DNA from 3 places in the Rhizobium sp. PL01 genome. Region 3 is predicted to be linked to each of the others. Evidence: riboswitches for the same ligand, from Rfam matches in the RefSeq annotation. Region 3 holds a riboswitch; each other region holds the start of a gene.

Region 1 (10,822 bases), on a different contig from region 3:
GCCGTGGTTGAGAAGTGCCGCCCGATTGCCGGCCGAAGATTCCGTCGTTCTGGAAAAGCTGGCGCGCGGGACCGGCAGAGCTTTGAAGGTCGCCGTGCCGGTTCTGTCGCGCATTGCCAATTTCGACGATTTCGATCCGCTGGCGGCCGAACCGGAGGTCGATCTCATCTTCGTGCGGCCGGGCGAGAGCCTTCCTGCCGATGCCGGTCTGGTCGTCATTCCGGGGTCGAAGGCGACGATTGCCGATCTCGCCGATTTTCGCGCCCAGGGATGGGATCGTGATCTGCAGGCACATGTGCGGCGTGGCGGCCGTGTCATCGGCATTTGCGGCGGTTATCAGATGCTCGGAGACCGGGTCACCGATCCGCATGGCATAGAAGGCAATACCGCCGAAATCCGCGGGCTTGGCCTTCTGGCGGTCGAGACGGAGATGGCGCCGGAAAAAACGGTGCGCAACAGCAGTGCCCGCTCGGCGGTTTACGATGTTGCGCTGGAAGGTTACGAAATCCACCTCGGCCGGACGACCGGCGCGGACTGTGCTCGCCCCTCGGTGATCATTGACGGCCGGCCGGATGGGGCGGTGTCAGCTGATGGCATGATCAGCGGAACCTATCTGCATGGGCTGTTTAGCAGCGACGCTTTTCGCGCGGCCCTTCTGAAAAGCTTCGGCATCGAGGGCGGCGGCGAAAACTACCGGCTATCGGTTGACCGTGCGCTCGACGACGTTGCGGCGGAGCTGGAAGCGGTGCTGGAGCCGAGATGGCTTGATAGCCTGATGTCCTGACCAGGGCTTGGTTCAAATCTCTCCCGAAGCTTCACGGCGCCTGCGGTCCAGTTCTTCGCTGTAGCGGCGCAACGTGTGGCTTTCTGTCAGCAGGCCGACGACGCGCCGTTCGATGAGGTTGTTGACCACGGCCAGCGCATCGCTCTCCGTCGTGTCGAACAGGGCGGCCGCCTGCTTGGCATTCATATTTGGCTGCAGGAAGTCATTGGCAAGCCGGATGAAGCCGGAGAGGTCCTGTCGCTCTTCGGTGGCCTCGATGGGGCTGGCATAGATTTCGGGCACCTGAATGATGCCGGCATATTTTGCGCCATCGACGACGACGACCCGTTGCGTTGACCCCAGCGGAAAGTCGCGGCGGAAATCCTCCAGCGATGCCTGGATATCGATCGTGCGGACATCGGTGCGCATCAGACGGCCGACAGTGAGGTTTCTGATCCAGCCGACATCATGGGCGCTGCGGATACTTTCGCCGCGCAGGTGGAAGCGCCATGTGGCGAACGAGTAGCCGAAGGTGGTTCGCACGACCAGCGATGAGGTGATCACGGCTGCAAGAACGAGGACAGTGATCGGAAAGTCGCCGGTGATCTCCAGCGCCAGGAAGGTCATGGTCAGCGGACCGCCGATGACGGCGACCGCCAGCGAGCTCATGCCGACGACGGCATAGATGACCGGTGTCAGCGTCGCGTGGGCAAAGATGTAGGGCGCGGAAAAGGCAAACAGCTTGCCGAGCAGCGCGCCCATGAACAGTGACGCGAAAAACAGGCCGCCGCGAAAACCGGAGCCGATCGATACCGCCGAGGCGAGCGATTTCAGCAGGAACAGGCCGATCAGCATCGGGATTGCCGGCGAACTGGCGAGATTGAGGTGCAGGGCGCCGTGACCGGCTGAAAGCACCTGCGGAGAGACGAGCGCCAAAAGGCCGACGACGATGCCACCGAGCGCGGGGCGTATGGGAGCGGGGATTGAGCTGCGGCGGGCAAGCCCCTCAATCAGCGAGACGCCCTTCATCAAAAGGATGCCCATGCCGGCGCAGAAGCAGCCGAGCAGCAGCGCCGGCAGATAGTCGGCCGGAACGACCGCGCCGAACTGGCCGACATCGATGGTGAAATCGCCAGCATAGAGCCATCGAGCGACGAGGTTGGCAACCAGGGCGGAAACGATGACGGGTGTCAGCGACACGATCGTATAGGTGCCGATGATCAGCTCGAAAGCATAGAAGGCGCCGGTCAGCGGGGCATTAAAAGCGGCAGCAATGGCACCGGCAGCGCCACAACCGACCAGGGTGCGCAGGTCCGAGCGGCGAAGCTGCAGCGAAATGCCAAGCTTGGAGGCAATGCCTGACGCAAGCTGCGTGTAACCGGCCTCAAGCCCGACGGAGGCGCCAAAACCATTGGAGATCAGGTTCTGGACTGCGACGATAATGCTGTCTGTCAGAGAAAGGCGGCCGCCGTGCAGCGCGTTTGCTTCAATCGGGTCGACCATCGGCTTCTTGCGCCACGACGCCAGCAGGATCATCACCAGGCCAAGGATGATGCCGCCGACGACCGGCGCGATCAGTACGGAAATTTCGCCCTGAAGATCGCTCGCGCTCAGGCGCTGGTCATCTGAAATTCCAAAAATCAGGCTGTGCATGCGGCTGGAGATGATGCTCATCGCCGTCACGGCGAGGCCTGACGTGATACCAACAATGACGCCCGCCACCACCAGTCCGAGTTCACTTCGCCGTGCAAAGGCCCGCATCCGCCCGATATCGAAAAGCAGCGAGAGATAGCCGAGCCGCCGCAGGTCGAGTTTCGGTATAATTTTCATCTTCATCGCCTGGCCATCCTGTCTCTGCGCCGTCCTAAAAGGCATGGCATGGGAGATCAAGTGAAGTCTTGCCGAAGCCCGACCTAACCATGGGGCGGGAGATAGTGCCGCAATTGACTTGATCCAGGTGAGCGCCTAATCATCAGCCATTGGATGGTTCCCGGTATGCGGTTGCATGCTGGGAGTAAATGGGAATGCGACGGGCCGGACCCAGACCGGGCGTCCTTATCGCAGCCGACCCCGCGACTGTAGAACGGTCAGGGTTCGCCATCCGGGAAAGCCAAGCCTCCGGACTGTGCGCATTTCGCGGCAGCGGCAAGGATCGGCCCAACCGGAAAAGCCACTGGAGTGGCATCACGATCAGCCGGGGCCGGACGCCTCTAAGTCTACGAATCGTCCACCTCTTCGTGATGTCCGTCGATTGCGACAGCGCAATCTGGCGCAAAACACTCCGGGAAGGCGAGGCGAACCCGTTCGTGCCCCTTGAGGGTGCGTGGCGCCGTGAGCCAGGAGACCTGCCATCCTCAAGGGCCCCATCTTAGCTTGGGGTTCGCCCGATCCAGGGAGAGACACTCCCGATGCCAGCACGGAGGTTGTCATGGCACTATCATCCCGTTCCCGGAACGGCCCATCTTGCGTTGCCGCAAATCCCGGTTTGCGTTGCCCAGGGATTGCACTTTCTGCCGGCTTACGCTGAGGCCTGGATCATTCCATGACATCGATACAGTCAGGCAGCGTGCTGGTTCTGGGCGGCGCGCGTTCCGGTAAATCCGCCTTCGCCGAGAAACTTGTCAAGGCGTCGGCTCTCGACATGCATTACGTCGCGACCGGAAGGGCGTGGGACGGCGAGATGCAGGCAAGGATTAGCGAACATCGCGATCGCCGCGGGGGGGATTGGCAAACCCATGAAGAGCCACTTGACCTTGCCGCCTGCCTGGAGGCGATCGACGCACCCGATCGCATCATTCTGATCGATTGCCTGACCCTGTGGGTCACCAATCTGATGATGGAAGAACGCGATATGGTCGCTGAATTTGAAACACTCGCGGCCTATGTGCCGCAGGCCAAAGCCCGGCTGGTGTTCGTTTCCAACGAGGTCGGGCTGGGCATCGTGCCGGAGAACCGGATGGCGCGCGACTTTCGCGACCATGCGGGCCGGCTGCACCAAATCATTGCGGAGATATCCGCAGACGTCTATTTTATCGCGGCTGGATTGCCGCTGAAAATGAAGGGTTGATCCATGACCACCGAAAAAGCCGCCCACGGTAAGATCCCGGCCACTGTCATCACCGGTTTCCTCGGCGCCGGCAAGACGACGATGATCCGCAACATCCTGCAGAATGCCGGCGGCCGCCGCATTGCGCTGATCATCAACGAGTTTGGTGATCTCGGCGTCGATGGCGATGTCTTGAAGGGCTGCGGCGCAGAAGCCTGCAGCGAGGACGATATCATCGAGCTGACCAATGGCTGCATCTGCTGCACCGTCGCCGACGATTTCATTCCGACCATGACCAAGCTTTTGGAGCGCGAGAACCGCCCGGACCACATTATCATCGAGACATCCGGTCTGGCGCTACCGCAGCCGCTGATTGCTGCCTTCAACTGGCCGGATATCCGCACCCAGGTGACGGTTGATGGTGTCATCACCGTTGTTGACAGCGCCGCCGTTGCCGCCGGACGGTTTGCTGACGATCATGACAAGGTCGATGCGCTGCGCGTCAACGACGACAATCTCGATCATGAAAGCCCGATCGAGGAATTGTTCGAAGACCAGCTGACCGCCGCCGACCTGATCATTCTCAACAAGACGGATCTGCTCGATTCGACCGGCCTTGCCTTTGTCCGCAACGAGGTTTCGTCGCGCACCAGCCGCAAGCCAACGATGATCGAGGCGAAGAACGGCGAGGTTTCCGCTGCCGTGCTGCTCGGCCTTGGTGTCGGTACCGAAAGCGACATCGCCAACCGCAAATCCCATCACGAGATGGAACACGAGGCAGGCGAGGAGCACAGCCATGACGAGTTCGACAGTTTCGTCGTTGAATTGGGCTCGATTGCCGATTCGGCAGCCTTCATCGAAAAGCTGAAGCCGATCATTGCCGAGCATGACGTGCTGCGTCTAAAGGGCTTTGCGGATATTCCCGGCAAGCCGATGCGCCTGCTGATCCAGGGTGTCGGTGCCCGCATCGACCAGTATTTCGACCGCCCCTGGGCTGTAGGCGAAGTGCGCCGCACTCGTCTGGTCGTCATCGGCCTGCATGACATGGACGAAGCAGCCGTACGCGCTGCCATCGCAGCGGCGATTTGAAAATGATGAGCGCGGCATATCTCCCTCTATCCTGCCGGACACTTCCCCTCGAGGGGGAGATGTCACGTCGTGACAGAGAGGGGTATTGCCGCCCTCGAGGAATATCATGCATCTCCTCCTAGCCCAGAAGGGCACGATCACTGACGGCGAGGAAGCGATTGACCTTGGTCAATCGCCAGCCGACATCCTGTTTCTTTCGGCTGCCGATACCGAGCTTTCGTCGATTGCCGGTGCGCAGCGCACGCGTGGGGCCGGATCGACCCTTCGGGTGGCAAGCCTGCTGACGCTCAAGCATCCGATGTCGGTCGATACCTATGTTGAGCGCACGGCACGCCATGCCAAGCTCATCATCGTGCGGCCGCTCGGTGGCGCCAGCTATTTCCATTATGTGCTGGAGGCGCTGCATGCGGCGGCTGTCACCCATAAATTCCAGATTGCCGTGCTGCCGGGCTGCGACAAGCCCGACCCGGGATTGGAGCCTTTTTCGACCGTCTCCGCTGAAGACCGCAACCGGATGTGGGCCTATTTCACCGAAGGTGGTGCCGATAACATGGTCCGGCTGCTGCGCTATGCCGAGGCACTGATCGACGGCACGGAAAAACCGGAATCCGCAGCGCCGTTGATGAAGGCGGGGATCTGGTGGCCGGGCCAGGGTGTGATCGGGGTTGACGCCTGGAAAAAAGCCGTGGGGCGTATCGTTCCTCATCCGGGAAACGGTCCCGTTGTCGCCCTCAGCTTTTACCGCGCGCTGGTTCAAAGCGGCGAAACCAAGCCTGTCGAAGCTCTGATAGAAGCACTGTCCGCCGAAGGCATGACGGTGCTGCCGGTGTTCGTGTCCAGCCTCAAGGATGCCGTGTCGATCGGAACGCTGGAGGCGATCTTCGGTGAAGTGCCGCCGACGGTAGCCATGAATGCGACGGGGTTTGCGGTTTCCGCGCCCGGCGCCGACCGCAAGCCGACAGTGCTCGAGTTTTCCGACGCGCCGGTCCTTCAGGTGATTTTCTCCGGCTCGTCGCGGGCCGCATGGGAAACCTCGGCGCAAGGGTTGATGGCGCGCGATCTGGCGATGAACGTGGCGCTGCCGGAAGTGGATGGGCGCATCCTGTCGCGGGCCGTCTCGTTCAAGGCCGCTGCTGTCTACGATACGGATGTCGAGGCCAATATTGTCGGCCACGAGCCCTTGGCCGACCGCGTCATTTTTGCCGCCAAACTGGTCGCCAACTGGGCGAGGCTACGCGAGGCAGCGCCGGCTGCGCGCCGCGTGGCGATCATCATGGCCAATTACCCCAATCGCGACGGACGGCTCGGTAACGGCGTCGGCCTCGATACGCCCGCCGGTACCATCGAAGTGATGAAGGCAATGGCTGCCTCCGGCTATGCTATCGATTCCATTCCCGCAGACGGCGATGCGCTGATCCGGCACTTGATGGACGGGCCTACCAATTCAGCGCGAGCGGATTGCGACATCCGCGAAACGCTTTCCTTGAGTCAATACAACGCCTTCTTTGCGACACTTCCTGTTCAGATTCAGGCTGAGGTTACAGGCCGATGGGGCAAGCCGCAGGACGATCCGTTCTTCCGTGACGGCCGGTTTGCCCTGCCGCTGACGCGGTTTGGCGAAACCCTGGTCGGCATCCAGCCGGCACGCGGCTACAATATCGATCCGAAGGAAACCTACCACTCGCCGGACCTTGTGCCGCCGCATGGCTATCTGGCCTTTTACGCCTTCCTGCGCCGAGAATATGGCGCGCATGCCATCGTCCACATGGGCAAGCACGGCAATCTCGAATGGTTGCCGGGCAAGTCTTTGGCGCTGTCGGAGACCTGCTATCCGGAGGCTGTCTTCGGTCCGATGCCGCATCTCTATCCGTTTATCGTCAACGATCCGGGTGAAGGTACGCAGGCCAAGCGCCGCACCAGCGCCGTCATCATCGATCACCTGACGCCGCCGCTGACCCGGGCCGAATCCTACGGCCCGCTGAAAGATCTGGAAGCGCTGGTCGACGAATATTACGACGCTGCCGGCGGCGATCCGCGCCGTTTGCGGTTGCTGAGCAAGCAGATCCTCGAACTGGTGCGTGATATCGGCCTCGACCACGATGCCGGCATTGCAGGCACGGACGCAGAGGATAAGGCGCTCGAAAAGCTTGATGCCTATCTCTGCGATCTCAAGGAACTACAGATCCGCGATGGCCTGCATATCTTTGGCGTGGCTCCGGAAGGGCGCTTGCTGACGGATCTGACAGTTGCTCTGGCACGTGTGCCGCGCGGGCAAAGCGAGGGCGGCGACCAGAGCCTGCAGCGCGCGATTGCGGCGGATGCTGGGCTGGGGGTTTCCCCATTGATCTCCCCCACAGGGGGGGAGATCAAGCCGGAGCAATCTTTTGACCCGCTCGATTGCATCCTGTCCGATCCTTGGGATGGCCCGAAACCGGCCATTCTTATGGAGGTATCGGACGCCCCATGGCGCACCGCTGGCGACACCGTCGAGCGGATCGAGTTGCTGGCCGCCCGCTTCGTCTCGGGCGAATTGCCGTGCCCTGAAGACTGGAGCGCCACCCGCGCCGTTCTCCACGAGATCGATACCCGCCTCAAGCCTTCGATCACGCAATCCGGGCATGCCGAAATCGCAGCGCTGATGACCGGCCTCGATGGCCGATTCGTCGCCCCTGGACCATCCGGTGCCCCGACGCGCGGGCGGCCGGATGTCTTGCCGACGGGGCGCAACTTCTATTCGGTCGATAGCCGCGCCGTGCCGACACCGGCGGCGTTCGAGCTTGGCAAGAAATCGGCGGAGCTGTTGATCCGCCGTTATCTGCAGGATCATGGCGACTGGCCGACCTCATTCGGCCTGACCGCCTGGGGCACGTCGAACATGCGCACGGGGGGCGATGATATCGCCCAGGCGATGGCGCTGATCGGCACCAAGCCGGTCTGGGATATGATGTCGCGCCGCGTCACCGGCTATGAGATCGTACCTCTTGCGGTACTGGGCCGTCCGCGGGTCGATGTGACCTTGCGTATTTCCGGTTTTTTCCGCGATGCCTTTCCCGAGCAGATCGCGTTATTCGACACGGCGATCCGCGCTGTCGGAGCGCTTGAAGAAGATGACGCCGACAATATGATTGCAGCCCGCATGCGGGCGGAGACCAAACGACTGGAGGCCGCTGGTGTTTTGTTGAAGGAAGCGTCAAGACGGGCGTCCTACCGTGTGTTCGGGGCGAAGCCTGGTGCCTATGGTGCCGGGTTGCAGGCGTTGATGGATGAGGGCGGCTGGGACAATCGTGCCGACCTTGCCGACGCCTATCTCACCTGGGGAAGCTACGCCTATGGCGCCGGCGAAGACGGCAAGGCCGAGCGCGGGCTTTTGGAGGCGCAACTGAAGACGGTCGAGGCCGTCGTGCAGAATCAGGACAATCGCGAGCACGACCTGCTCGACAGCGACGACTATTACCAGTTCGAAGGCGGCATGAGCCTGGCCGTCGAGCAGATGGCGGGCACGCGGCCAACCATCTACCATAACGACCACTCCCGTCCGGAAAAGCCGGTGATCCGCTCATTGGAAGAAGAGATCGGCCGGGTGGTGCGCGGACGTGTCGTCAATCCGAAATGGATCGAGGGCGTGATGCGCCACGGCTATAAGGGCGCCTTCGAGATCGCCGCCACTGTCGATTACATGTTTGCCTTTGCGGCAACGACGGGCGCTGTCCGCAGCCATCATTTCGAGGCTGTCTATCAAGCCTATGTGATGGATGAGCGCGTCCGCCGGTTCATGGAAGACAAGAACCCGGATGCCTTGCGCGAAATGACCGACAAGCTGATGGAGGCGATCGACCGCGGCCTCTGGTCGCCTCGCTCCAACTCCGCCCGCTTCGAGCTGCAGGGCCTTTCGGCGGCGGCGGAGTAGCGGCGATGATGGACCCGCGCGGGTTGCTGGCGACATTCAGGGACTATCTGGCTGCAATGGATGCGCCGGAGGTTAGGCGTTTCATCGCTGGTTTCGATTTGGACCTGCCATCCCGGCAGCTGGCGGCGGCTGATATCCCTGTCATTGAGCGTCTGCATTCGATCGAGACCGGACGGGGCGATGTGCTTCTTGAATCGCTCCTGCGGTACGCGCCCGATCTTCATTGGGCACGCACCTATACGTCGGCCGACTTCGGCAATCATTTTTTGCAAAACTATGGCTGGGTAGAAATGTTCGGTTCACGCGGACATTTTGTCAGTGACGAAATGGCTGGTGGTTTTCTGGTGCTCGGGTCCGGTATTGACTATCCGGATCACCATCACGCCGCCGAAGAAATCTACATTCCGCTGACGGACGGATCGCTTTGGAGCAAGGATCGAGGCGCTTTCACAGGCCGTAATGCAGGCGAGGTGATCCATCATCCATCCGGCGTCAATCACGCCATGAAAACCAAGGACCGGCTGCTTGTCGCACTTTACCTGTGGCGCGGCGGGCCGCTTTCAGAAAAACCAAAATTTCAAGGGGACACACCATGAGTGAAGACGACGTACAGGCAACCGAGACCGCCCCCGTGCATGACGAGGCGCGCCATGCCATGAAGATGGCAAAGAAGAAGACCGCGCGCGAAAAGATCATGGCGACAAAGACGGACCAGAAAGGTCTGATCATCGTCAATACCGGCAAGGGCAAGGGCAAATCGACGGCCGGCTTCGGCATGATCTTCCGCCATATCGCCCACGGCATGCCGTCAGCCGTCGTCCAGTTCATCAAGGGGGCGTGGGAAACCGGTGAGCGCGACCTGATCGAGAAGCATTTTGGCGATGTCTGCCAGTTCTATACGCTGGGTGAAGGCTTTACCTGGGAAACACAGGATCGTTCACGCGATATCGCCATGGCCGAAAAGGCCTGGGAAAAGGCCAAGGAGCTGATCCGTGACGAACGCAATTCCATGGTGCTGCTCGACGAGATCAACATCGCGCTGCGCTACGATTATATCGATGTTGCTGAAGTCGTGCGGTTCCTCAAGGAAGAAAAACCGCACATGACCCATGTGGTGCTGACCGGCCGCAACGCCAAGGAAGAGCTGATTGAAGCGGCCGATCTCGTCACCGAGATGGAATTGATCAAGCATCCCTTCCGCTCCGGCATCAAGGCGCAGGTCGGCGTCGAATTCTGAGCGGCCCTGATTTTACCAGCCAAGCCAGATCCGGACCGGGTGGCCCGGATCTGCCAGAAGCTTGATCGCCAGTGCGATGCAGGTGACGACCAGAAGCGGCTTGATGATCTTGGCGCCGTTCTTCATGGCGAAACGTGAGCCAACCTGCGCGCCGGCAAACTGGCCGACGCCCATCACGAGGCCGACTTTCCACAGAACCACGCCGTAGAACGCAAAGACGATGAAGCCGCCGACATTCGAGCCGAAATTGAGGAATTTCGTGTGTGCCGTCGCCTTCAAGACGCCGAAACCGGCCAAGGTCACAAACCCCAGCATGAAGAAGGAACCTGTGCCGGGGCCGAAGACGCCGTCGTAGAAGCCGATCAGTGGAACGAAGATGAGGCCGAATAGAAATGGCGTCATCCGGCGCGTCCGGTCGGTGTCGCTGATGTTCGGCTTGAGGCCGAAATAAAGGGCGATGGCGATCAGGAAAAATGGCAGCGCCACCTTGAGAACGTCTCCTGGAACGATCGTTGCAAGTGCTGCACCCAGCCCGCCGCCGATGAGCGCAAGCGCCACCATCGGCAATTGCTCCACCAGATTGACGTGGCCGCGCCGCGCATAGGCGATGCTGGCGGAGCCTGATCCGAACAGGGATTGCAGCTTGTTGGTTCCGAGCGATTCGAGCGGCGGAATACCGGCAATCAGCATGGCTGGGATGGTGATCATCCCACCGCCCCCGGCGATAGAATCGATGAAACCGGCAAGGAACGCGGCTGCAAACAGGAAGGCGAGGAGATG
Region 2 (10,822 bases), on a different contig from region 3:
ACGCAGTGCAAGAACAGCGCCAGCCGCTAGTTTTCCCTACAGTCTGGATCGCTGCAGTTTTATGCCGCCTGTTGCGAAAGAGCCCGCGCCATCATCACTTCGACCTCGGTCGTGTCTTCACGAACCGCAGGCACGTTGCTCAACTCCCGCCAAGTGATCAATTCCATGGTTCCGTCATGATGCTCGGCAATGGCCGTGCAGCTTTCCACCCAGTCGCCGGTATTGATGTAACGAATACCGCCGATGTCTTCCATGACCGCGTGATGGATATGACCGCAGATGACACCATCGGCTTTTTCCCGCCGCGCCTCATCGGCAACCACCCGCTGGAATTCGCCGATGAAGTTGACCGCGTGCTTGACCTGCTGCTTCGCCCAGGCAGAGAACGACCAGTATGGCATGCCGAGACGGCGGCGGATGGCCGCCAGCCCGATATTGATGACGATCGCCATGTCGTAGGCCCAGTCGCCGAGATAGGCGAGCAGGCGGGCATTGCGAACCACGACGTCGAATTCGTCGCCATGCAGCACCAGATATTTGCGGCCGTCGGCCGCCTCGTGCATGTGTCGCTGGGCGACCTCGATGCCGCCGAAATGCACGCCAGGGAAATCGCGCATGAATTCGTCGTGATTGCCCGGAATATAGATGATACGGGTGCCCTTGCGCGCCTTGCGCAACAGCTTCTGGACGACGTCGTTGCAGGATTGCGGCCAGTACCAGCTGCGCTTCAGCCGCCATCCGTCGATGATATCGCCGACCAGGATGATTGTCTCCGCATCCGTCACGCGCAGGAAGTCGAGGAGATAATCGGTCTTTGCAGCCTTCGATCCCAGATGAACGTCGGAAATGAACAGGGTCCTGAAACGCCGGGTTTCTTGCTCTTTCTCGGTCATTCTGCCTCGCAACGGTCTGTTGGCCTCTTTCTAGGGCTTTCCAAAACAGACTCTTGTTTCAGGAGAATGACAGCCTGTGGAAGCAGCCCTTGTGCCGGAGAAACACCTGTTCCTGAAAACCGTTGATAAACGCCCGTTTCGAAACTGTACGGAGCCGCCGTTTCATGCAAAAAGAGCCGCGACGAATAGGTAAGGATTAAGAATATGAGCACCGGCGACAAAGCCAAGACCCCAGCGGTTCCAGCAAGCGGCGACCTTGACGAACAGGCACTGTTCTTCCACCGTTATCCCCGCCCCGGCAAGCTCGAGATCCAGCCGACCAAGCCGCTCGGCAACCAGCGTGACCTGGCGCTCGCCTATTCGCCTGGCGTTGCCGCCCCCTGCCTTGCCATCCGCGACGATCCTTCGACCGCTGCCGACTATACGGCGCGCGCCAACCTGGTCGCGGTCGTCTCGAACGGCACAGCGGTTCTCGGTCTTGGCAATATCGGCCCGCTCGCCTCCAAGCCGGTGATGGAAGGCAAGGCCGTCCTGTTCAAGAAATTCGCCGGTATCGACGTTTTCGACATCGAAATCGACGCGCCCGAAATCGACCAGATGGTCAATGTCATCTCGGCTTTGGAGCCGACATTCGGCGGCATCAACCTGGAAGACATCAAGGCGCCGGAATGTTTCGAAGTCGAACGCCGGTTGCGCGAAAAGATGGATATTCCGGTTTTCCATGACGACCAGCACGGAACCGCGATCATCGTTGCCGCTGCCATCCTCAACGGCCTCGAACTGGCCGGCAAGGACATTGCCAAGGCCAAGATCGTCACGTCCGGCGCCGGTGCCGCAGCGCTTGCCTGCCTCAATCTTCTGGTGACGCTCGGCGCCCAGCGCGAAAACATCTGGGTCCACGATCTCGAAGGCCTCGTCTATGTCGGCCGCGAAGTGCTGATGGACGAATGGAAGTCAATCTATGCGCAGGACAGTGCCAACCGCGTTCTGGCCGACAGCATTGCCGGCGCCGACGTCTTCCTCGGCCTTTCGGCCGCAGGCGTTCTGAAGCCGGAACTGCTGGTCCAGATGGCGGAAAAGCCGCTGATCATGGCTCTTGCCAACCCCAATCCCGAAATCATGCCGGAACTGGCCCGCGCGGCCCGCCCGGACGCGATGATCTGCACCGGCCGGTCTGATTTCCCCAACCAGGTCAACAACGTCCTGTGTTTCCCCTATATTTTCCGTGGCGCGCTCGATTGCGGTGCCCGGACGATCAATGAGGAAATGAAGATGGCAGCGGTGCGCGCCATCGCCGCTCTTGCCCGCGAGGAGCCGTCCGATGTCGCCGCCCGCGCCTATTCCGGCGAAACGCCGGTCTTCGGCCCGGACTACCTGATCCCCTCGCCGTTCGATCAGCGCCTGATCCTGCGCATCGCGCCGGCCGTTGCCAAGGCCGCCGCCGACAGCGGCGTCGCCAACCGGCCGATCACCGATTTCGACGCCTATCTCGACCAGCTCAACCGCTTCGTCTTCCGCTCGGGCTTCATCATGAAGCCGATCTTCGCTGCAGCCAAGAATGCCCAGAAGAACCGGGTCATCTTCGCCGAAGGTGAGGATGAGCGCGTGCTGCGCGCCGCCCAGGTCCTGCTCGAAGACGGCACGGCCCGCCCGATCCTGATCGGCCGCCCCCACATCATCGAGACGCGGCTAAAACGCTACGGCCTGCGTATCCGTCCTGACGTTGATTTTGAAGTGGTCAATCCGGAAGGCGATCCGCGGTTCCGTGACTATGTCGACGATTACTTTGCATTGGTCGGCCGCCTCGGCGTCATTCCGGAAGCAGCCCGCACCATCGTCCGTACCAACCAGACCGTGATCGGCGCGCTCGCCGTTCGACGTGGCGAAGCCGATGCGCTGATCTGCGGCGTCGAAGGCCGCTACAGTGCCCATCTTCGCGCCGTGTCGCAGATCATCGGCAAGCGTGAAGGCGTTTTGGATTTCTCTGCGCTCAGCCTGCTGATCTCCCAGCGTGGCGCCACCTTCCTCACCGACACCTACGTGACCTTTGATCCGACGGCAGAGGAAATCGCCCAGAAAACGGTGATGGCGGCCCAGGAAATTCGCCGCTTCGGAATCACGCCGCGCGCCGCGCTCGTATCCCATTCGAACTTCGGCTCGCGGGATTCGGAAAGCGCCTTCAAGATGCGTAAGGCGATGCAGATCGTTCGCGAACTGGCGCCAGATCTTGAAGCGGACGGCGAGATGCATGGGGATTCAGCGATTTCCGAAAGCCTGCGCAGGCGCGTCATGCCCAATAGCACGCTCACCGGTGAAGCCAACCTGCTGGTCTTCCCAAACCTCGATGCCGCCAACATCACACTCGGCGTGGTCAAGACCATGACAGACAGTCTGCATGTTGGACCGATTCTCTTGGGAACGGCCCTGCCGGCGCATATCCTGTCGCCATCAGTGACCTCGCGCGGCGTGGTCAACATGGCCGCACTCGCGGTCGTGGAAGCCTCCTACCCCGCCTAGTGAAAACTGGATTGAGCCGGCTCAAAACCCGGCTCAATCGAAGTGAAGAAAAACAAAGAATAACAACTTATAGTTTAGTTTTTCGACGAAACATTATTAACCGAAGATTGTACTAGACAAAGACTGAAACCGTTATCATGCTGAAACCTACCAAATAACAGGGTATTTCAGCATGGCTGACCAACAGGCATTCTTTGACCTGCTGGACATCATGGAAACCGAGAAACTCGTTGAGCCAAAACGGTTTTTCGACCTGATGCGCAGCACTTTCAGCATTGCAAATCTGCTTTATCTCGACGTCGACGTCCCGACGGCGGGTTTTTTTATCCACAGGCTGCACCACACTTTCAGCGCGCGCAGCCTCACAACCTATGTCGATAAGCGCTACCAGCGCATCGACCCCATCCTGCGCATGACCTTGGGCAGTGTCAGGCCAGTGGATTGGGCAACAGCCCGTAAGCTTCACCCTGATAGCGAGCCACTTTTTTCCGCAGCGACACAGCTGGGCCTTGGCCTTGAGGGCGTGACACTGCCACTTGCCACACACACGCGGCGGCTCGCCTTTCTGGCAATCCAGTCCGATATACCCGCCGATGAATGGCCGGCCTACCGGCGCTGCCACCTACGCGACTTTCAACTGCTGGCAAATCTATTCCACGCATCGCTGCTGGAAAGCGACAGCAGGATCGAGCTTACGGAACAGTGCGCCAAAGCGCTGACCCACCGGGAAACCGAAGTGCTCGGTTGGGCGGCGGCCGGCAAGAGCTATTGGGAAATCGGCACCATCCTGGGTATCTCCGAGCGAACCGTGCGCTTCTTCATGACCAATACCCGGCGCAAGCTCAATGTTGTCTCCAACACCCAAGCCGTCGCCCAAGCCGTCCGGCGCGATCTCATCCCGACGTTTTGATGTCATTCCGGCAAGGCGCCGGCTCAGCCTCAGGCACCACATCATCTGTCCCTTTTTCCCTGACGGGAGGTCCTTGCGGACCTCCCGTCAGGAGAAACATATCCGCGTGCATTAGAAACCTGTCACTACCGACAGTTATGCCGGATGGCGATCCCTGACAGCATTTGCTCCTCGAATACGAACACAGGAGCAAACAATGATCAGGATTTTCAACCGCAACACCGGCAAGCAGCATCCGGGCGATCTCGATGCCATGTACAAGCTGCGCAAGCGCGTCTTTCATGATTTGTTGAAATGGGACGTCTCAGTTCGCGGCGATTGGGAGATCGACGACTATGACGACGCCAATCCACTTTATGTACTGTCTTATTCCGATGAGACCGGCCGCCTGCGCGGTTCGCTGCGGCTTTTGCCGACACTTGGACCAAACATGCTGGATGATACGTTCCCGATCCTGCTTGGCGACAATCCGCAGGTGCGCAGCGCCTCGGTCTGGGAATCCAGCCGTTTCTGCATCGATCCTACTATCTCGCAGGATCGCGGCTCAAACCAGGTGACGCTGGCCGCGGCGGAGCTGATGTGCGGCGTTGGCGAACTCGGGCTGTCATCCGGCCTCAGTCACATCGTCACCGTCACCGATGTCTTCCTGGAGCGCATGTTCCGGCGCATGGGCTGCCCCGGCGAGCGGATCGGCGAACCGCAGCGGATTGGATCGGTCTACGCCGTTGCCGTTGCCTGGGAGGTCACACCCGATCTTCTGGAACGAATGAAAAGCGTCGCAGAAATCGGTGGATCGGTGCTGGAGCGGCCGATGTCGCTGGAAATGGCCCGGGCGGCTTAAACGACCGGCCCCGGGAGAGCCGCCGATTGTGGCTCTCCCGCCTCGCCCAGCATGTTTCTCCCACCTGCCGTTAACGCTGGTTTGCGGACTGCGTTGCAGCACCGTCGAATGACGCTATGATGGGAGGAAAGTCAGAGTGCGCGGGATGTTCCTTCGCACCCGGCGCGGTGCCGGTATGCTCAGGCGAGAGAAACACGTGATCTTCCGTTCGATATCCTTTGCGGCGCTGATAGCCCCGCTTCTTCTGGTCATGACGGCCACAGCCGACGCCTCATCGGTGTGCGAACGGCTGAGTGCTGACCTTGCCAGCTTGCCGAAGATCGTCGCCTCCAATGCCAATCTGCGCGACTATACCGGCGCGATCTCCCGCCAGAACCTGGACCTGCGGCAGGCGCGCAGCGATCTCAGACGGATGGGATGCAGTTCAGGCAGCGTCATCATTGTCGGAGGCGAGAACGAAGAAGCCTGCCATAGCCTCGGTGCCGAAATATCGCAGATGGAGATGGATCTCGAAACGCTGAAGGCGCGCCGTCAATCCATGTTGGATGGCAGCAACAGCGACATCAGCCGGCGGCGCGTTCACGCCGCGCTGGCTGCCAATCGCTGCTTTGAGGAACAGGATGAAGTCCTCAACGCCGCCGTGGAAGAACCGGAAACCCACCGGAATATCCTAAACGACCTGCCGCCGATCAACGAAGGCTATGACGACTGGCGCGGCAGCAACGCCGACTTCACCACACCGGATGATGGTTTTGGGCCGAGCGCCGACTATCCCGGTAGCCTGCGGACACTCTGTGTCCGCACCTGTGACGGGGCGTTCTTTCCGATCTCGTCGAATTCATCGCCGGCCGATTTCCAGCGCGATGCCGAAACCTGTCAGAGGCGCTGCCCCGGAACAGAGACGGCGCTCTATTATCACGCGCTCGTAACCGAAGAAACAAATCAGATGGTTTCCGCCGCCACCGGCGAGCCCTATGCCGACCTGCCGTCGGCTTTCGCCTACAAAACCCGCGATCTCAGCCGGCCCGGCCAATGCGGCTGCTCTCCAGCCAGCCGGACAGCCACGCAACAAAGCACGCCGGACGACGGCAAGGGTGTCATCGACCTTCGCACCAGCAAGAAGGCTGACCCGATTGAGGCAAAGAGCACAATTGCCGACCGGCCCTACAATCCGCAGGACACCAAGGTCCGCGTCGTCGGCCCAAGCTTCCTGCCCTCGCAGGAAACCTCGATCGATCTCAGGCATCCTGCCGGTCCGGGATATCAGCAGCAGCAAACCAACTGATCAATCGCCTGCTGATCGATTGCTTGGCCTGACGCCCCAGGTATCCTCAAACACCAGCTCCTCAAGCGGCAAGCGCTGACGCCAGCCTTTGACGGCAAGCTCCGGCTCGGCATACAGCGCATCGACATAACCAAGGCACAGCCAGGCGATGATCTCGATATGATCGGGAATGCCGAGCACGTCCTTGATATCGCGATCATGGAAAATGCTGACCCAGCCGACACCCACCCCCTCGGCGCGTGCGGCCAGCCACAGGTTCTGCACCGCACAGACAGTGGAAAACGCATCCATGCGCGGATTGTGCGTCCGGCCAAGAACCACTTTTCCGGCCCGCGTCGGATCGCAGGTAACACAGATGCTCACCGGCGCCTTGCGGATGCCTTCGAGCTTCAACGACCGGTATTGATCCCGCGCCGCGCCTTCGAACATCAGCGCCGCTTCCTCGTTCGCGCGCTGAAAGGCCTCGAAGACACGAGCGCGCTTTTCCTCGTCCCGGACAACGATGAAATTCCACGGCTGCATGAAGCCAACGGACGGTGCACTATGAGCGGCGGCAAGAAGCCGCCCGAGCACGTCATCGGGCAACGGTGTCGGTAGAAATTGATCGCGCACGTCGCGGCGGGTTTCGATGGCCCGGTAGACGGCAGCGCGCTCGTCTGTTGAAAATGCGTCCGCCTTCACAAGGCGGTCTTGCGGTTCAGTTTGCATCGTTTGATCCCCAACAATGCGAAACCTCCCGCCGTCCGCGCGGGGTTGGTCTATCTCGTCAGGCCGGTCTTCTGACTGCGGATCATCCGGCTTTGCCGCCTTCCCAGATCGGTTTAAGATCCAGTGGCAGAATTCTGAAATAATTCAGAGATTCACAAACACAAAGCCGTCCCCGTTACAGCGCTGGGCACGTCCCGGATTTTCACCGGATTCCCGATTCTCCCGCCTGCGCGGGCACCTGAACGGACCGATATGGCCATAGCGGGCCGCCGATTGCAAGGCGGCCCGCCTGTTGTCCTCACATGGCAGCGACCGGATGCGGAGAACCGTCATAGGCACCCCAGATCGACTGATCGAAGCAGATCACCGAGCCGGTCATCAGTCCGGACTCACCAGACGACAGATAGGCGCAGGCACGTGCCACTTCGGCCGGATCGACCAGACGGCCAAACGGCTGGCTGGCGGCAGCCTTTTCCAGCCAGTCGCTTGCCGCACCATGAAATTCGCGCTGGATGCGATCTTCGCCTTCCGACGCCATCCAACCGATGTTCAAACCGTTGACGCGAATGCGGTTGCGCAGGACGGCATAGGCCGTGTTCTTGGTGAGCGTTTCCAGGGCGCCTTTGGAAGCGCAATAGGCCGCAATGAAGGGCTGCCCCGCCTTGGCCGACATCGACCCGATATTGACGATGGTTCCCTCGATCTTCTCCCGGCGCATCACGTTGATCGCCTCCTGCATCAGGAAGAACGGCGCCCGCACATTGACCGCAAACATCCGGTCAAACAGTTCAGGACTGGTATCGAGGATTGTGCCGCGATCGGTAATCGCCGCCGCATTCACCAGCGCATCCACCCGGCCGAATGCGCTGTCGCAGGCGGAAACCACCTTGCGCGCATCCTCGACTTGTTCAAGATCGGCCTGCACGTAGACGACCTTGGTACCCGTCGCCTTGCCGATCTCGGCGGCCTTGGCCTCGCCCTTGGCGGCGTTGCGGCCACAGATGACGATGCCTGCCGCACCGCGCTCGGCAAACAGCGTGGCGATCGTTGCGCCCAGCCCTTGGGTGCCGCCGGTGACGATCGCGATCTTGCCGTCCAGACGGCCATAGTCATTGCTCATTGCATTTCCTCCGGTTTCAATGTCGCTGATGTCAAAAAACTCCCGCCCGGAATTCGGGCAGGAGTTCGAATTGGGTGATTGTAACGCGTTAGCTGAGTTTCTTCTCCGACTGTGCCGCAAGAGCTGCGGTAAACGCGGCCTCCTCCCAACCACCAGACAGTGCCTCGTGCATCAACTGCGCCTGCGTCTTCGGAGCAAGCCCGCCGACGGGTGGGTCCCTGTCGAGATTGGTCGGGAACGAATAGCCCTCGGCACAGGATGCGATCGCGCAGCCCGCTTCCGCATGGGACAACCGGCCATCCGCAAGCATTGCCTTCAACGCCGGATAGAGCACGGCACTCATGCGCTGCCGATTGACGGTCTCCATTGCCCGGCCAAAAGCCGAGGAAACCTGCAAAAGGTTGGCTACGCGCTTGATACCCTCGGAGCGATTGGTTCCGGCTGCGTGAAAGAGTGCCGGGTTAAAGAACACCAGATCCCCCTTCGACAGGGGCAATTGAATATGATGGCGATCAAAATAATCGCGAAATTCCTGGCGTTTCAGCGCCAGATAGCCCGGAACATAGGTCTGGCTGTAGGGCAGGAACAGGGTCGGTCCGCTTTCTAGCGGCATGTCGCAATGGGCAACCGCCCCTTGCAACGTCAGGACCGGTGACAACCGGTGGACATGCGCTGGAAACTGCTCGATCGCGGACGACGTCTGAAAGCCGAGATGGTAGTCCCGGTGCGCCGATTGTGCCGCTCCGCCCGGATTGACCCGATTGACCTGCGCGGTCATCTGGTAGCTCGGCCCGAGCCAGGCTTCGCTGACCAGCGCGATCAGCGCGTTGCCATAATAGGCAGCAAAATTCTCAGGGTCGCGCAGGCAGTGCTTTTCCAGCGAATTCCAGATGCGGTCGTTGGCGCCAGCCTTGGCAAAATGGTCGCCGCCGCCGGTATTGGTCCGGTGCTGTTCGTTGATGATATCGTCGAAAATCCCGCTCGCCGTGTCGATGACGGCCGTATCCTCAAATGCCCGCTTCAGCACGACGACGCCCGGTCCTGTCGCGAAGGCATCGCAGATTTCGGCAAGCACCGCCCGGCGCCCTTCGCTGCTTTCGGCAGCCGTCAGCACGCTGGCGCTATCATAGATCAAAACGTTCTTCTCGATGGCCGCCGCATGAGGATAGTCCGCAAGCACTGTCGTGCGCTCCACCTCAGCGCGAAACTCCTCAAGATCGCAGGCGGCCTCAGTGAGCCAGACCCGGTCCGCGCGCTGCTTTAGACTATTGTCGGTTTTCATCCCATGTCCTCCTGCCGGATGTCCTTCGATGACCGCACTATACGCCGAGGAAAAAGCTGATATAGAGCAGAAACCCATCAAAAAACCATCAGAATGGAGCCGCGATGGCGCACGAGTTTCTGGTCAAGGACATCGCATTTCAGGCCGGGTTGAGCATCGCCACGGTCGATCGTGTCCTCAACGAACGACCGGGGGTGCGCAAACAAACCGAAAAGCGCGTCCGCGCCGCGATCGGCGAGTTGGAAAAGCAACAGGCGGGCGTCGAGATTCAAGGCAGGAAATTCGGCATCGACATCATCATGGAAGCGCCCGACCGCTTTACCCACACGGTACGCGATGCCTTCGAAAGCGAAAGCCTGACATTTCTGCCGACAGTCTTCCGGTCCCGCTTCCATTTCGCCGAATCCATGCGGCCGCAGGAGATCGTGCAACGGCTCGACCGGGTGCGCCTTCGCGGCACCGATGGCGTTGTCCTGAAGGCGCCTGATGTCCCGGAGATCAGCGCCGCCGTCACACGCCTCGAACAATCCGGCATTGCCGTTGTGACGCTGGTCACCGACCTGCCGAACGCACCGCGCACCGCCTATGCCGGCGCGGACAACAGGGCCGCCGGTGAAACCGCAGCCTACCTGATCGGTGAGCGTTTTGCCGGCCAGCCGGCGACGGTGCTGGCAACATTGTCGAGCAGCCGGTTCCGAGGGGAGGAAGAGCGCGAAATAGGCTTTCGCCGCACATTGCGCGACCGGTATCCGTCTATCGGCATCGTTGAAATCAGCGAAGGCCTTGGCCGCGATGATGCAACGGGTGTTCTGGCTGCGGCCGCCCTTGCAAACAATCCGGACATCAACGCCGTCTATTCAATTGGTGGGGGAAACCGGGCGGTGCTGGCCGCTTTTTCTACAGCCGGACGCGCCTGTGCCATCTTCGTCGCACATGATCTCGACGCCGGAAACCTGGAGTTCCTGCGCAATGGGCAGATCCATTTCATCCTGCATCATGACCTAAAGGCCGACGTCCGGACCGCCTTTCGGGCCATTATGGGCCGAAGAAGCGCTCTGACCGGCCACGGTGTTGCACGCCTGTCGGTGGTAGAGGTCATCACGCCCTACAATATCCCACCATCCGATCACTGATCAGGCAGCCTGCACGGTATGTGGGAACTGCTTCGAGAGGACCAGATCATCCGCCGTCTGGACGCGGTTGCGGCCGCGATTCTTGGCCAGATACAGCGCCTGATCGGCGAGCGGTACGATTTCACGGGCGATC
Region 3 (10,822 bases):
CCGGGCGATTGCCGAGATCGGCCGTCTGCGATTCTCGCCGCTCAGTTTGACGGGCGGCAAGGGAAATCGCCTGATCGAGGAAGGCGGACGATCACTGCTCGATCTTTCCGGATCGGCAGGTCCAGCCATTCTCGGTTACGGGCATCCGGCGATTGTCGAGGCGGTGGAGAAATCCATGCGCGACATGGCGGGGGCAAGCCTGCTGCTCTATGCCAATGAACCCGCAGTTTCATTGGCGGAAACGCTTCTACGCATCGTTCCGGGTGATGTAGATCGGCGCGTCTGGTTCGGTCATTCCGGGTCGGACGCCAACGATTGCGCTTTGCGGGTGGCGGTTGCTGCCACCAAGCGTCCGCGCATCATTTCCTTCATCGGATCCTACCACGGCAATCTGACCGGCTCGATGGGCATCAGCGGCCACACCGCCATGACCCATACGTTGCCGCGCGCTGGTGTGCTGCTTTTGCCCTATCCCGATCCGTTCCGGCCGCAGTTTTCGGCGGATGCGGTTCTCGCTCTGCTGGATTACCAATTCGAAACCACCTGCCCACCCGATCAGGTCGCTGCGATCTTCATCGAGCCACTGATGTCGGATGGCGGCATCATCGTGCCACCGGCGGGGTTCCTTAAGGCGCTGCAGGAGCGGTGCCGCCGTCATGGCATCCTCATTGTCGTTGACGAGGTCAAGGTCGGGCTCGGCCGCAGCGGCATGATGCATTGTTTCGAGCACGAGGGCCTCGAGCCAGATTTGGTGATCTTTGGCAAGGGGCTGGGCGGCGGTCTGCCGCTGTCTGCCGTGGTTGGTCCACAATCCATCATGGATCACGCACCGGCCTTCGCTCTTTTGACAACTGCCGGCAATCCCGTTGCGACAGCTGCAGGCGGCGCAGTGCTTCGCGTGATTGAGGAAGACGGACTGATTGAACGGTCCGCCCGGATCGGCACCCTGTTTGCCGATGGACTGCGCGCCCTGAGCACAAAGCACGCGACGATGGGCGATGTGCGCGGCCGCGGGCTGGCGGTTGGCATGGATCTGGTGAAGGACCGGCAGACACGTGAACCGGTACATCCGAGCGTTACCGCCAAGATCATCTATCGCGGATACCAGCTGGGGGCCGCTTTCACCTATGTAGGGCTGAAAGCAAATGTGCTGGAGTTCATGCCGCCGCTAACGCTCAGCGAGGATGAAGCGGCAGAGGGAGTGGCCATTGTCGATCAGGCGATGACGGATGTTGCGAATGGCAGGGTTGCCGATGCCGACGTCGCTTCCTTCATGATGTGGTAAGCGAGACGGGGGTAAACCTTGAGTCTCGGGTGGAAACAGATCCCAAAAGACAGGCGCGCCTTCATCCGCCAGCAGAAACTGTTCTTCGTCGCCACCCCGCCTGCGGAGGGTCGCGTCAACCTCTTGCCCAAAGGGTGTCGGCAATCCCATCGAGGCCATCGCGCGGATAGAAACGCTTGCACTATGGCATCCATGGCCCCACGGATCTGCATCGACCGGCTCATGATGAGGCAGGAATCCAACAATGGCCCCTCGTATGGAAACTCGAAACTGGCGCAGATCTCTGTACCACTCAATTCTCGAGATCTTCAGCATCCGCGGCCGCCATGGATACCGGCGACGGCATGGTACTATTCTTGTCTTTACGCACGGCCTTTTGATCATGCATCGAAACGAAAGCCGGCGGAGCGTTGCCATTTTTATCCACGCCGAAATAGATCGTTTGATGCGGAAACGGGATTTCAATTCCGCGGGCATCGAAGACGCGTTTCACGGCGCCATTCAAGGCGCGGCCAACAGCCCATTGTTTCCCTGGCAGGGTCTTGATGCGCACACGAATAATCACTGCGCTATCGGCGAGCTCCTGGATGCCGAACCATTCCATATCACCAAGAATGACAGCGTTTGAATCCGGATCACCACGCAAATCCTCGAACGCTTCGAACATCGCAAGGCGCGCGTCCTCGACGTCCTCGCGATAGGCGATGCCGATATCGCCAACGTGATAGGAGAAATCACGCATCAAGTTGGTGACCATTTCCACCGAGGAAAAGGAGATGATGTGGTAAGCGCCCCTGACGTCGCGAAGACTGACCGAACGGATCGTCAGGCGCTCGACAGTGCCGGTTGTACTGCCCACTGTGATCACGTCGCCGACGTTGATTGCATTCTCGAGCTGGATGAACACACCATTGATGACATCCTGGACAAGCTTTTGCGCACCAAACCCGATTGCCAACCCGAGCACGCCTGCCGATGCCAGCAGTGGTGCAATATCCAGCCCCATTTGTGACAAGGAAAACATGAGTGCGATCACGACAATCGCAATCGTAACCGCATTTCTGAGCAGAGAAAGAAGCGTCGTTTCGCGCGATGTCGCGATCGAACCGAAGGCCGGGTTGAGGCGATAATCAACCCAGGAGCTTAAAGCAAGCCAGAGACTATAGGCGACAAGCAGGATGACGAAGACCGAAGCGATCGCACCGGTAAAAGCCAATCCCGGACGTGATTGCATAATTGCGACCAAGTCGAAAATCCCGATCACCGACAGCACGGCACCGAGAACCAGCATCATGATAACCAGTCGAAGGATCGTCAGGAAGCGTGGGACGAGACCGTTGACGCGCCGCTCCAGGAGGGGAAGCCGTTCATTAACGTTTTCCGGAAGAGTGACGCCTTTGGTAACTGCCCGCGCCAGCCAATCGGCGACCACAAAGCCGACAATGATGGCGCCGAACGCCTGGGCGCTGGCGGCGAGAACAGAAAACAGCCGGTCTGCTGGCCCGATCAGCACCACGAAAAACAGAAACGCGAGATAGACGAGCACCGGCCAATGCCATCGTTTGGCAATGAACCGGACCCGGCGGTGGCGGGGGGCATGATCCGGTGTTTCCAGAAGCCAGTTTGTCACGGCCTGTCTGTTCATCAATGTCGCCGTGATGGCGATGATCAAGGCAAGAAGTGCGATAAGCGCGGAGAAGGCCTGTCCAGATGCGCCTGAAACCGCATCTGCGAGAATCGGCTGAAGAAGCAGTTGCCCATAGCCGAGAATGCTGATGAGCAACGCCAGAATCCGGCTTGTTCGCCGGGCCGCCTGATCGGATATCCGCACCAACCGGAGTTCGCCGGCCGAGGGCGACAGAACAGTTCTGACGGCCACCTTTGCCAGTTGTACGACCGTGAACGCATTCAGATACAACGTCTGCTGGATATCCATCCGTCCCAGTTGACCGAACACGGTCAACGCCGCCACATACCCGGCGCCCCAAGCTGCCACGACAATACCGACATCGAGAATTGCCGACATCACGATCAGAATGGCTTTTTCAAAAAAGCCGGCGGTTAGCGCGCGTCGGCCGAAAGAACGGTCAATTCGCCGCGTCATCAATCTCAAAGTGGCAAAGACACCGTATGTGACCACAATCACCAAGGCCAGATCACGCAAGATCAGCAGCAGTACCTCGCCTTCGGCAACATTCAGGTTGGCAAAGGTGGCAGGCGCTGCAGCCAACTGCGTTGAAAAGGCGATCACCGAGGAAACAGTTCTTTCGGCAAATTGCCGTGTGACTTCTGCTATCCTCTGGCCGATGGAGCTGTCTGGCGTCGTATTCAACGGGGCCGGCTCAAGAGCAGAGGGCGCGGCGGCGCTGGCTGCCTTCTGCAATTCGTCCAGAAAAACCGCCCGCATCTTGTCGTCTCGCAGAACGTCGATCAGGTCCTGGAGCTTTGAGGCCTGTGAGGGGTGCTCCTGCGACACGCCTTGGATCGCAGGCTGTTGCGCGGTCGCCGGAGCAATTCCAGCCATGAATGTAATGATTAAAAAACAGGCCGTTCTCAGCAACGAAAGCGCCATCGGTTCCCCCCAGTATTCATTTCATACGAATGCAATTTTTGCAAAAATTCATGAAAAGCATAAGGGAACCACCTTTTGGATCAACCTTTGGATGGGATTTTCTCGTCGGAACGGCCGACGCGCCGACCGGAACCGTGCGTCAGATCACGCCCTCGCAGACATCGTCTTTCCGTCTGACGTCAGATATTGGCAAAGAAAATTGGGTTTGTTCCGTCAATACGCGAAAGCGGCGATGCCACGCTGCGTAACTTGCTTTGGAAACGGGGAGGGGTGAGTCGAAGAGAAGCCGGAGTGCCAAAGCAGGAGGATTTTGCGTAAGCACTTGAGACCGAAACAGCCCGTCCGACGCAGACTTCTGGCTGAACGCAGAACAAGACAGCCTTGGATATCGGCGTTGGCCTTTCGATGCCGTGGCGTGCTGGATTGGCCAGAGCCGTGATCAGGTGATGGATGCGCCGATAGATGCCGTCGCCATGGAGGATATGGCGGAATGGTCTTTGACGCCTGGTAGCGTACGGCCTTCACCGCCCCGGCCTATGCTGATTTGGTGCAGGATAGGACGAACTTGTTGTAGACCAGAGTGCGAAGTTTGTTACGGATATTGGCACGGTCACGTTGACCCCGCGCGATCGATCGCTGCGAAGTGACTTCAATATCGGCGAAGCCCGCCCGATCAAGCAGCGGGACGACGGCGGACGGTGAGAGACCGTTGCTGAATGGAAGCCTCTGCATGATCTCGGTGTGCCGTGCACCCAGCCCGCCGTCGAGATGTGTGCTTGCGCCCGTGACCCGGTCCATGACCGCGATGATGCGCAGTGCCAAACGCCCCAGCCTGCTGGGTCCAGCCCAGTTTCCGTCGAAGAACAGCAGCTTGCCATCAGGTCGCAGCACACGATGCCAGTCGGCGAAGGCCATGGCCGGGTCAGTCAGCGTCCAGACGAGGTGACGGTTGACGATGGCATCGTAGCTTTCGTCGGGCTCCATCGTGTTTTCCGCGTCGGCGAGAATGAAATATGCCCGCGCATTGCCCTGGTGCTTGACCTTGGCGGTGGCCAGCATGGGTTCGGAGAAATCCAGCGCCGTCACCGTATGCCCCATCGATAGCAGGACACGGGTGACCTCACCTGTACCGCAGGCAAGCTCCAGAATCTTGAGCGGCTTGTCACCCAGTTGCGCGCGGATCGCGTTCGCCCAGGCGTCGAACTCGGGTCCTTCGGGAATGCGATGCCCAAAATCCTGATCGAAGGTCTTCGAGCGTTCAGACCAGTAGGCTCTAATATCTTCCTTGAGATCCGCATTCGGCCGATAAGTGCTGTTCATTTCCCGTCGGCCTTTGCGTCGACGCCGGCGAACATGGCATCGAAGCGCGCCCGGGCACGTGCCGGGACGTCGAACGCGCGGATATCGTCAGACAGTGCGGCGTCTCCCACCCTGATCAGCATCACCATGCCCATGCCGAAATGCGGCGAACACTTGATTCCATAGAAGCCGTCCTGATCGAATGTGACCTCAATCTCCTCGTTGATTTTTCCTTTGAACCCTGGATAGCCGTCCGGAACCATGCCGTCGATCGATGCGGCATTGTGGCTCTTGTTGGTGGCGATGAATTTGACGCGGTCGCCGGATTTCAGTTCCAGATAGTCGGGTTCGAACACCATCGATCCCTTGTCTCCACGATTGCGCATCTTGACCTCGAATGTTTCGGCCGAGGCAGGAAAAGCAGCCGACAGAATGAGAGTTGCGGCCAATACGGCTCTGGCGATCGCAGTCATGATAGTCTCCGGAGGGGCTGTTGGGCGGGAATGGAGGGGCCGGGTGGGCGGTATCGTATATGGCAGCCTGCATCGCCCTCATGTTCGATATCGGCATCGATACCGAACACGGACTTGATGCGCTGGGCTTCCAGAACCTGGCGTGGAGATCCCAGCGCCACCAGCATGCCGCTCTTCATGACGGCAATGCGATCACAGAACATGGCGGCATGGTTGAGGTCGTGCAGTGCGGCGACCACGGTCAAATTTTGCTCTTTGACCAGATGCAAAAGACCGATCTGATGACCGATATCGAGATGATTGGTCGGCTCATCCAGCAGCAGGATCGAAGGCTGCTGGGCGAGGGCGCGGGCAATATGAAGCCTCTGGCGTTCGCCGCCAGACAGCGTGTGCCACCAGCGTTTCGCAAATCTCTCCATATCGACATTGCGGATTGCCTCGTCGACGATGGCATCGTCTTTGCCCGACCATGCGGACAGGGGCCCGAGATGCGGCGTACGGCCAAGTTCCACGGCTTGGCGCGCCGTGATCCGCTCGGCGGTCTCGGCCTGCTGTTCCACAAGCGCGATCCTCTGGGCGATTTCGCGACGACCGAGGGTCTGGAGCCGTTGTCCGTCGAGCAGGACTTCGCCGGAGCGCGGTTTTCGGATGCCGGAGAGTAGCGACATCAGACTGGTTTTTCCCGAGCCATTGGGGCCGACGATGCCCAGAAACTCGCCCGGCGCGACATCGAGCGAGACATCCTGAAGGATGGTGACGCCCCCGGCAGACCAGGAAACATTATGCGCCGAGAGTTTCATGCTGAGACCCGCCTGCGACCGAGGATAAGAGCAAAGGCCGGCGCACCCACCAGCGCGGTAATGACGCCGATTGGCAGGACCTGGCCGGGAATGATGACGCGGGAGATGATGTCCGCCGCGATCATGAACACAGCGCCGATCAGGGCGGAAGCCGGGATCAGCAATCCATGTCTCACACCGACGACCATGCGGGCCGCATGCGGAATGACGAGACCCATGAAGCCGATCGAGCCGACAATGCTCACCATCACCGCCGTCATCAGCGCCGAAATGCCGATCAGCACTGCATAGACGCGGCGGACATTGATACCGAGCGAGGCGGCCGATTCCGAGCCGAAGGTGAAGGCATCCAGTGCACGCGCCTGCCAAAGGCAGACAGCGATCCCAACGACCACGCAGGGGAAAGCGAGCCAGACATCAGTCCATCTGACGCCTGAGAGATTGCCGAGCAGCCAGAACATGATGCCGCGAGCCTGTTCCGCATTGGCTGCCTTGGTCACGATGAAGGACGTCAATGCATTGAAAAGCTGGGAGCCGGCCACACCGGCAAGAATGATGGCGCTGGTGCCGCGCCCTGCTCGCAAGGCTAACAGGCTGACAAGACCGAAGGCGACAAGCGCGCCGAAGAATGCCCCCGCAGGCATGGTCAGGAAGCCCGCCCCAAATCCGAGAATGGCAACGCCGACCGCGCCTGTCGAAGCGCCGGCGGAAATGCCTAGAATATAGGGGTCGGCGAGCGGATTCCTCAGCAGCGCCTGCAAAACTACGCCGGACACCGCGAGTGCCGAACCGCAACACGCAGCAACCACGGCACGGCTCATCCGGTAGTTCCAGACGATACCCTGGTCGATGGGATCAAGCGGGTATCCTGCGTTCCACAGGCGGTTTGCGGCCGTCTTGGCAACAATCTCCATCGGAATTGCGGTCTCGCCGATGGCCGCGCCCAGCCAGAGCGCAGCGAGCAGAATGACAAGCGCCAGCAAAATGGCGCCTGTCTTCGACAGCGATGAAATGATCGCGATCACCTGTTGAGCCCGGATGCCGCGATCGCATCGGCCAGGACTTCGATGCCTTCGATCGTACGGATCGTCGGGTTCATCGACTGTGCGTCCATCTCGACGACACGACCATCCTTGACGGCGGCCATGAGGCTGGCGACAGGGTCTGTCTTCAGGAACTCAAGCTTGACGGCGATGTCATCGGCGGGGAAGCGGCGACGTGTCAGCTTTCCGGCGATGATGAACGTCGGATTGGATTTCGCGATGGTTTCCCAGCCGACCGTCGGCCATTCCTCATCGCTCTCGATGACGTTCTTGACGCCGAGCGTGCGCAGGATATAGCCCGGCGCGCCGTACTTGCCTGCGACATAGGGATCAATGTCCGTTTCGGCGCTCGAGAACCAGAATACGGCCGAAAGCTTGTCGTTGGCGGCAGAAATCTTCTTGCGGGCAGCGTTTTCGCGCGCCTTCAGATCGGCGATCACCTTCGCACCCTGATCCTGGACGTCATAGATTTTGGCGAGTTCTGCGATTTCGCGATAGATTAGGTCCATGTCGAAGGGTTTCAGCCGGACACCGTCATCGCCGGCAGAATTGTCCTTTCCGTTGCAATCCGACGGAGAAATATAAGCCGGAATGCCAAGCTCTTCGAACTGTTCAGGCTTTCCGACGACCCCTTCAGGTCCAATCATCCACTGGAATTGGGCCGTAACCAGATCAGGCTTTTTACCGATGACACTCTCGAAGCTCGGATCGTTGTCGGCGAGCCGCTCGATCTTGGAATTGATCTCCTCATATTGCTTGAGGACCGGGCCGATCCAAAGCGCGGTGCCGACGACCTTCTCGTGAACGCCGAGCAGATAGAGAATTTCGGTGGTGCTCTGACCGATCGAGACTGCCCGCTCTGGCGCCTTGTTGATGGTGATCTTGCGGCCGCAATTGTCGAGCGTCAGCGGATACGCGGTCTTTTCCGCGAAAGCCTGGGTCGCTGCGAGCGAAACAAAGACAGCGGCGCTGGCCAGCATGGCAATCGATTTGAGTACGAACATATGGTCCTCCGGATGACTTACGCTTCAAGGCGGATTCGGTGAGGGCATGGGACATTGCGACCTGCAGCACCGCGCGCGATGCAATCGGTCGCCAAAGCCTTTCAGCCCGAAATGAGACAGATGCAGCGGGATGGGAAATCCGGGAGAATGCGCGTGAACGCGCTGCAGGTTCGGTTGGAAACCGTCATCACTATCTCCTGTACAGGGCATCCCCGCCCGTGACGTTGGATCGATCTTATGACGGCAGGTCTCCTGGCTCACGGATGTCTGCTCTCATCTGCCTTCCCGGAATTTCTTCCAGTGGCATGACACCTTCCGGCGTCACAAGGATGATAGGCAATCCGCTTACAGTTGCGGGGGCAGCCACGGTTTCGGTCCCTCTTGGGTCGTCCTCACCGTGTTCCCTATTAATCCCCTCAGAGTCATCACTCGGGGAACCGTCGGTGGCGAATTAGCACCGAGTTTTGGGCCGCGTCAACGTAAACTGGAGGTTGTCAGCAAAGTTTTTCCCGCATGCCCGAGTGATGCTCCCACGACGGCAAACCGATGTCTCAATCGCGCCTCTTAATGGTAGGTGAGGGGTGATTTCATGAGCCTATCAAGACGCCATTGGCCGTTATCAGCTATCGGAGAATTGGGACGCCGGTGCTCAACCGACGCCCCCGCGGGCGCGAAAACGCCCGCGCACGCGATAAAGAGCGGCGTATCTTTGTTCTTGATGCCGCCTTCGCTCAGTTCGTTGTTGCCGGATAGCCGGCTTCTTCGAGAGCCTTTTGAAGGGCTGCTGAGGTTGCTGTTGTTTCGACCTTGACAGTGCGTGCGGCGGGATTGGTCTCGATCCCGGCATTGGGGTCGATGGACTGGATCGCCTTGGTGACGGATCTGGCGCAGCCGCCGCAGGTCATATTTTCGATTTTGAGGTCCATTGACATTCTCCTTGTTTGGGACTGATGACGTGGAAGATGGGGCTTCCAACCATGGGAAGGTCAAGTGGCGTTTAACGGGAAAGTTTGCTATTGACCTTCCCATGGTTGGAAGCCCCATCTTCTATCCGAACCTGAATTTCGGAACGAGAAAAGGAGGCGGCTATGAATGCCCCCGTTCGATCAACAGACTTGTTTTCAACGCTATCGCTACCCATCGAGGGCATGACCTGCGCGTCCTGCGTCGGTCGTATAGAACGAGCATTGAAAGCCGTCCCCGGCGTTGAGACCGTATCGGTCAACCTGGCGACGGAACGCGCGAGCATCACGACCACGTCGGCAGTTCCCCGTGCAAAGCTTGTCGAGGCTGTCGAAAACGCCGGTTATTCCGTGCCGGTTAAATCTGCCGGTGCGGCAGGTCCCACGGAGCTATCGATCGAGGGCATGACCTGCGCATCCTGCGTTGGCCGCGTCGAGCGCGCGCTGAAGGCAATCCCCGGCGTGACGGAGGCAATCGTCAATCTGGCGACAGAGCGGGCCACGATCCGCGGAACCGCCGATGCGGCGGCCCTGATTGCCGCGATTGAAGATGCCGGTTACGACGCAAAGGTCATCGGCACGGCCGCCGGCTATGGCGGCGAGGGCGAGAACGCCGAGCGCGCAGAAAAGAAGGACGCAGAGCGGCGTGAACTGACCCGTGACTTTACCATCGCAGCGGTGCTGACGGCGCCGATCTTTCTGATCGAGATGGGATCGCATCTGATCCCGGGCGTACATGGCCTGATCGAATCGACGATCGGCATGCAGTGGAGCTGGTACATCCAGTTCGCGCTGACAACACTGGTGCTGTTCATTCCGGGCATCCGGTTTTATGACAAGGGACTGCCGGCGCTCTGGCGGCTTGCTCCCGACATGAACTCGCTCGTGGCCGTCGGTTCGCTTGCAGCCTATGGCTATTCGCTGGTCGCAACCTTCGCGCCCGGCTTCCTGCCGCCTGGAACGATCAACGTCTATTTTGAAGCCGCCGCCGTCATCGTGACGCTTATTCTGCTCGGCCGCCTGCTCGAGGCCCGCGCCAAGGGCCGGACATCCGAAGCGATCAAGCGCCTGGCCGGGCTTCAAGCCAAGACGGCGCGCGTCCGCAAGGACGGCAAGACGGTCGATCTGCCGATCGGTTCGGTTGTATCAGGCGATATCGTCGAGGTTCGCCCCGGTGAACGTCTGCCCGTCGATGGCGAAGTGGTCGAAGGCGCCAGCTATGTCGATGAATCGATGATTACCGGCGAGCCGATCCCGGTTTCCAAGTCGGCGGGCAGTCAGATCGTCGGCGGCACGGTCAACCAGAAGGGCGCGTTCGCGTTCCGTGCCACGGCGGTCGGCGGCAATACGGTACTGTCGCAGATCATCCGTATGGTCGAGGAGG

What was found. Region 3 has a riboswitch for cobalamin ahead of R6X40_RS18625 (ABC transporter substrate-binding protein). Riboswitches for the same ligand answer to the same signal wherever they lie in the genome.
Region 1: another riboswitch for cobalamin. It lies ahead of cobU (bifunctional adenosylcobinamide kinase/adenosylcobinamide-phosphate guanylyltransferase); the one in region 3 lies ahead of R6X40_RS18625 (ABC transporter substrate-binding protein).
Region 2: another riboswitch for cobalamin. It lies ahead of bluB (5,6-dimethylbenzimidazole synthase); the one in region 3 lies ahead of R6X40_RS18625 (ABC transporter substrate-binding protein).

Annotation. Positions count from the first base shown of each region.
Region 1 is NZ_JAWQUM010000001.1:895,822-906,643, forward strand. It holds gene R6X40_RS04125 (cobyric acid synthase) at 1-784, shown strand, start outside; gene R6X40_RS04130 (chloride channel protein) at 797-2,587, opposite strand; cobalamin riboswitch at 2,731-3,131, shown strand; gene cobU (bifunctional adenosylcobinamide kinase/adenosylcobinamide-phosphate guanylyltransferase) at 3,306-3,830, shown strand; gene cobW (cobalamin biosynthesis protein CobW) at 3,834-4,898, shown strand; gene cobN (cobaltochelatase subunit CobN) at 5,005-8,805, shown strand; gene R6X40_RS04150 (dimethylsulfonioproprionate lyase family protein) at 8,811-9,401, shown strand; gene cobO (cob(I)yrinic acid a,c-diamide adenosyltransferase) at 9,398-10,042, shown strand; gene R6X40_RS04160 (TSUP family transporter) at 10,055-10,822, opposite strand, start outside.
Region 2 is NZ_JAWQUM010000002.1:110,923-121,744, reverse strand. It holds gene R6X40_RS04955 (UDP-2,3-diacylglucosamine diphosphatase) at 60-893, opposite strand; gene R6X40_RS04950 (NADP-dependent malic enzyme) at 1,098-3,410, shown strand; gene R6X40_RS04945 (helix-turn-helix transcriptional regulator) at 3,583-4,320, shown strand; gene R6X40_RS04940 (acyl-homoserine-lactone synthase) at 4,517-5,161, shown strand; gene R6X40_RS04935 (DUF2865 domain-containing protein) at 5,337-6,446, shown strand; gene bluB (5,6-dimethylbenzimidazole synthase) at 6,447-7,154, opposite strand; cobalamin riboswitch at 7,198-7,411, opposite strand; gene R6X40_RS04925 (SDR family oxidoreductase) at 7,453-8,274, opposite strand; gene R6X40_RS04920 (phytanoyl-CoA dioxygenase family protein) at 8,363-9,556, opposite strand; gene R6X40_RS04915 (LacI family DNA-binding transcriptional regulator) at 9,661-10,689, shown strand; gene R6X40_RS04910 (diguanylate cyclase domain-containing protein) at 10,690-10,822, opposite strand, start outside.
Region 3 is NZ_JAWQUM010000007.1:322,679-333,500, forward strand. It holds gene R6X40_RS18590 (aspartate aminotransferase family protein) at 1-1,285, shown strand, start outside; gene R6X40_RS18595 (mechanosensitive ion channel domain-containing protein) at 1,578-3,809, opposite strand; gene R6X40_RS18600 (hypothetical protein) at 3,808-4,131, shown strand; gene R6X40_RS18605 (class I SAM-dependent methyltransferase) at 4,392-5,177, opposite strand; gene R6X40_RS18610 (pseudoazurin) at 5,174-5,629, opposite strand; gene R6X40_RS18615 (ABC transporter ATP-binding protein) at 5,626-6,429, opposite strand; gene R6X40_RS18620 (iron ABC transporter permease) at 6,426-7,454, opposite strand; gene R6X40_RS18625 (ABC transporter substrate-binding protein) at 7,451-8,452, opposite strand; cobalamin riboswitch at 8,701-8,933, opposite strand; gene R6X40_RS18630 (heavy-metal-associated domain-containing protein) at 9,208-9,402, opposite strand; gene R6X40_RS18635 (heavy metal translocating P-type ATPase) at 9,565-10,822, shown strand, end outside.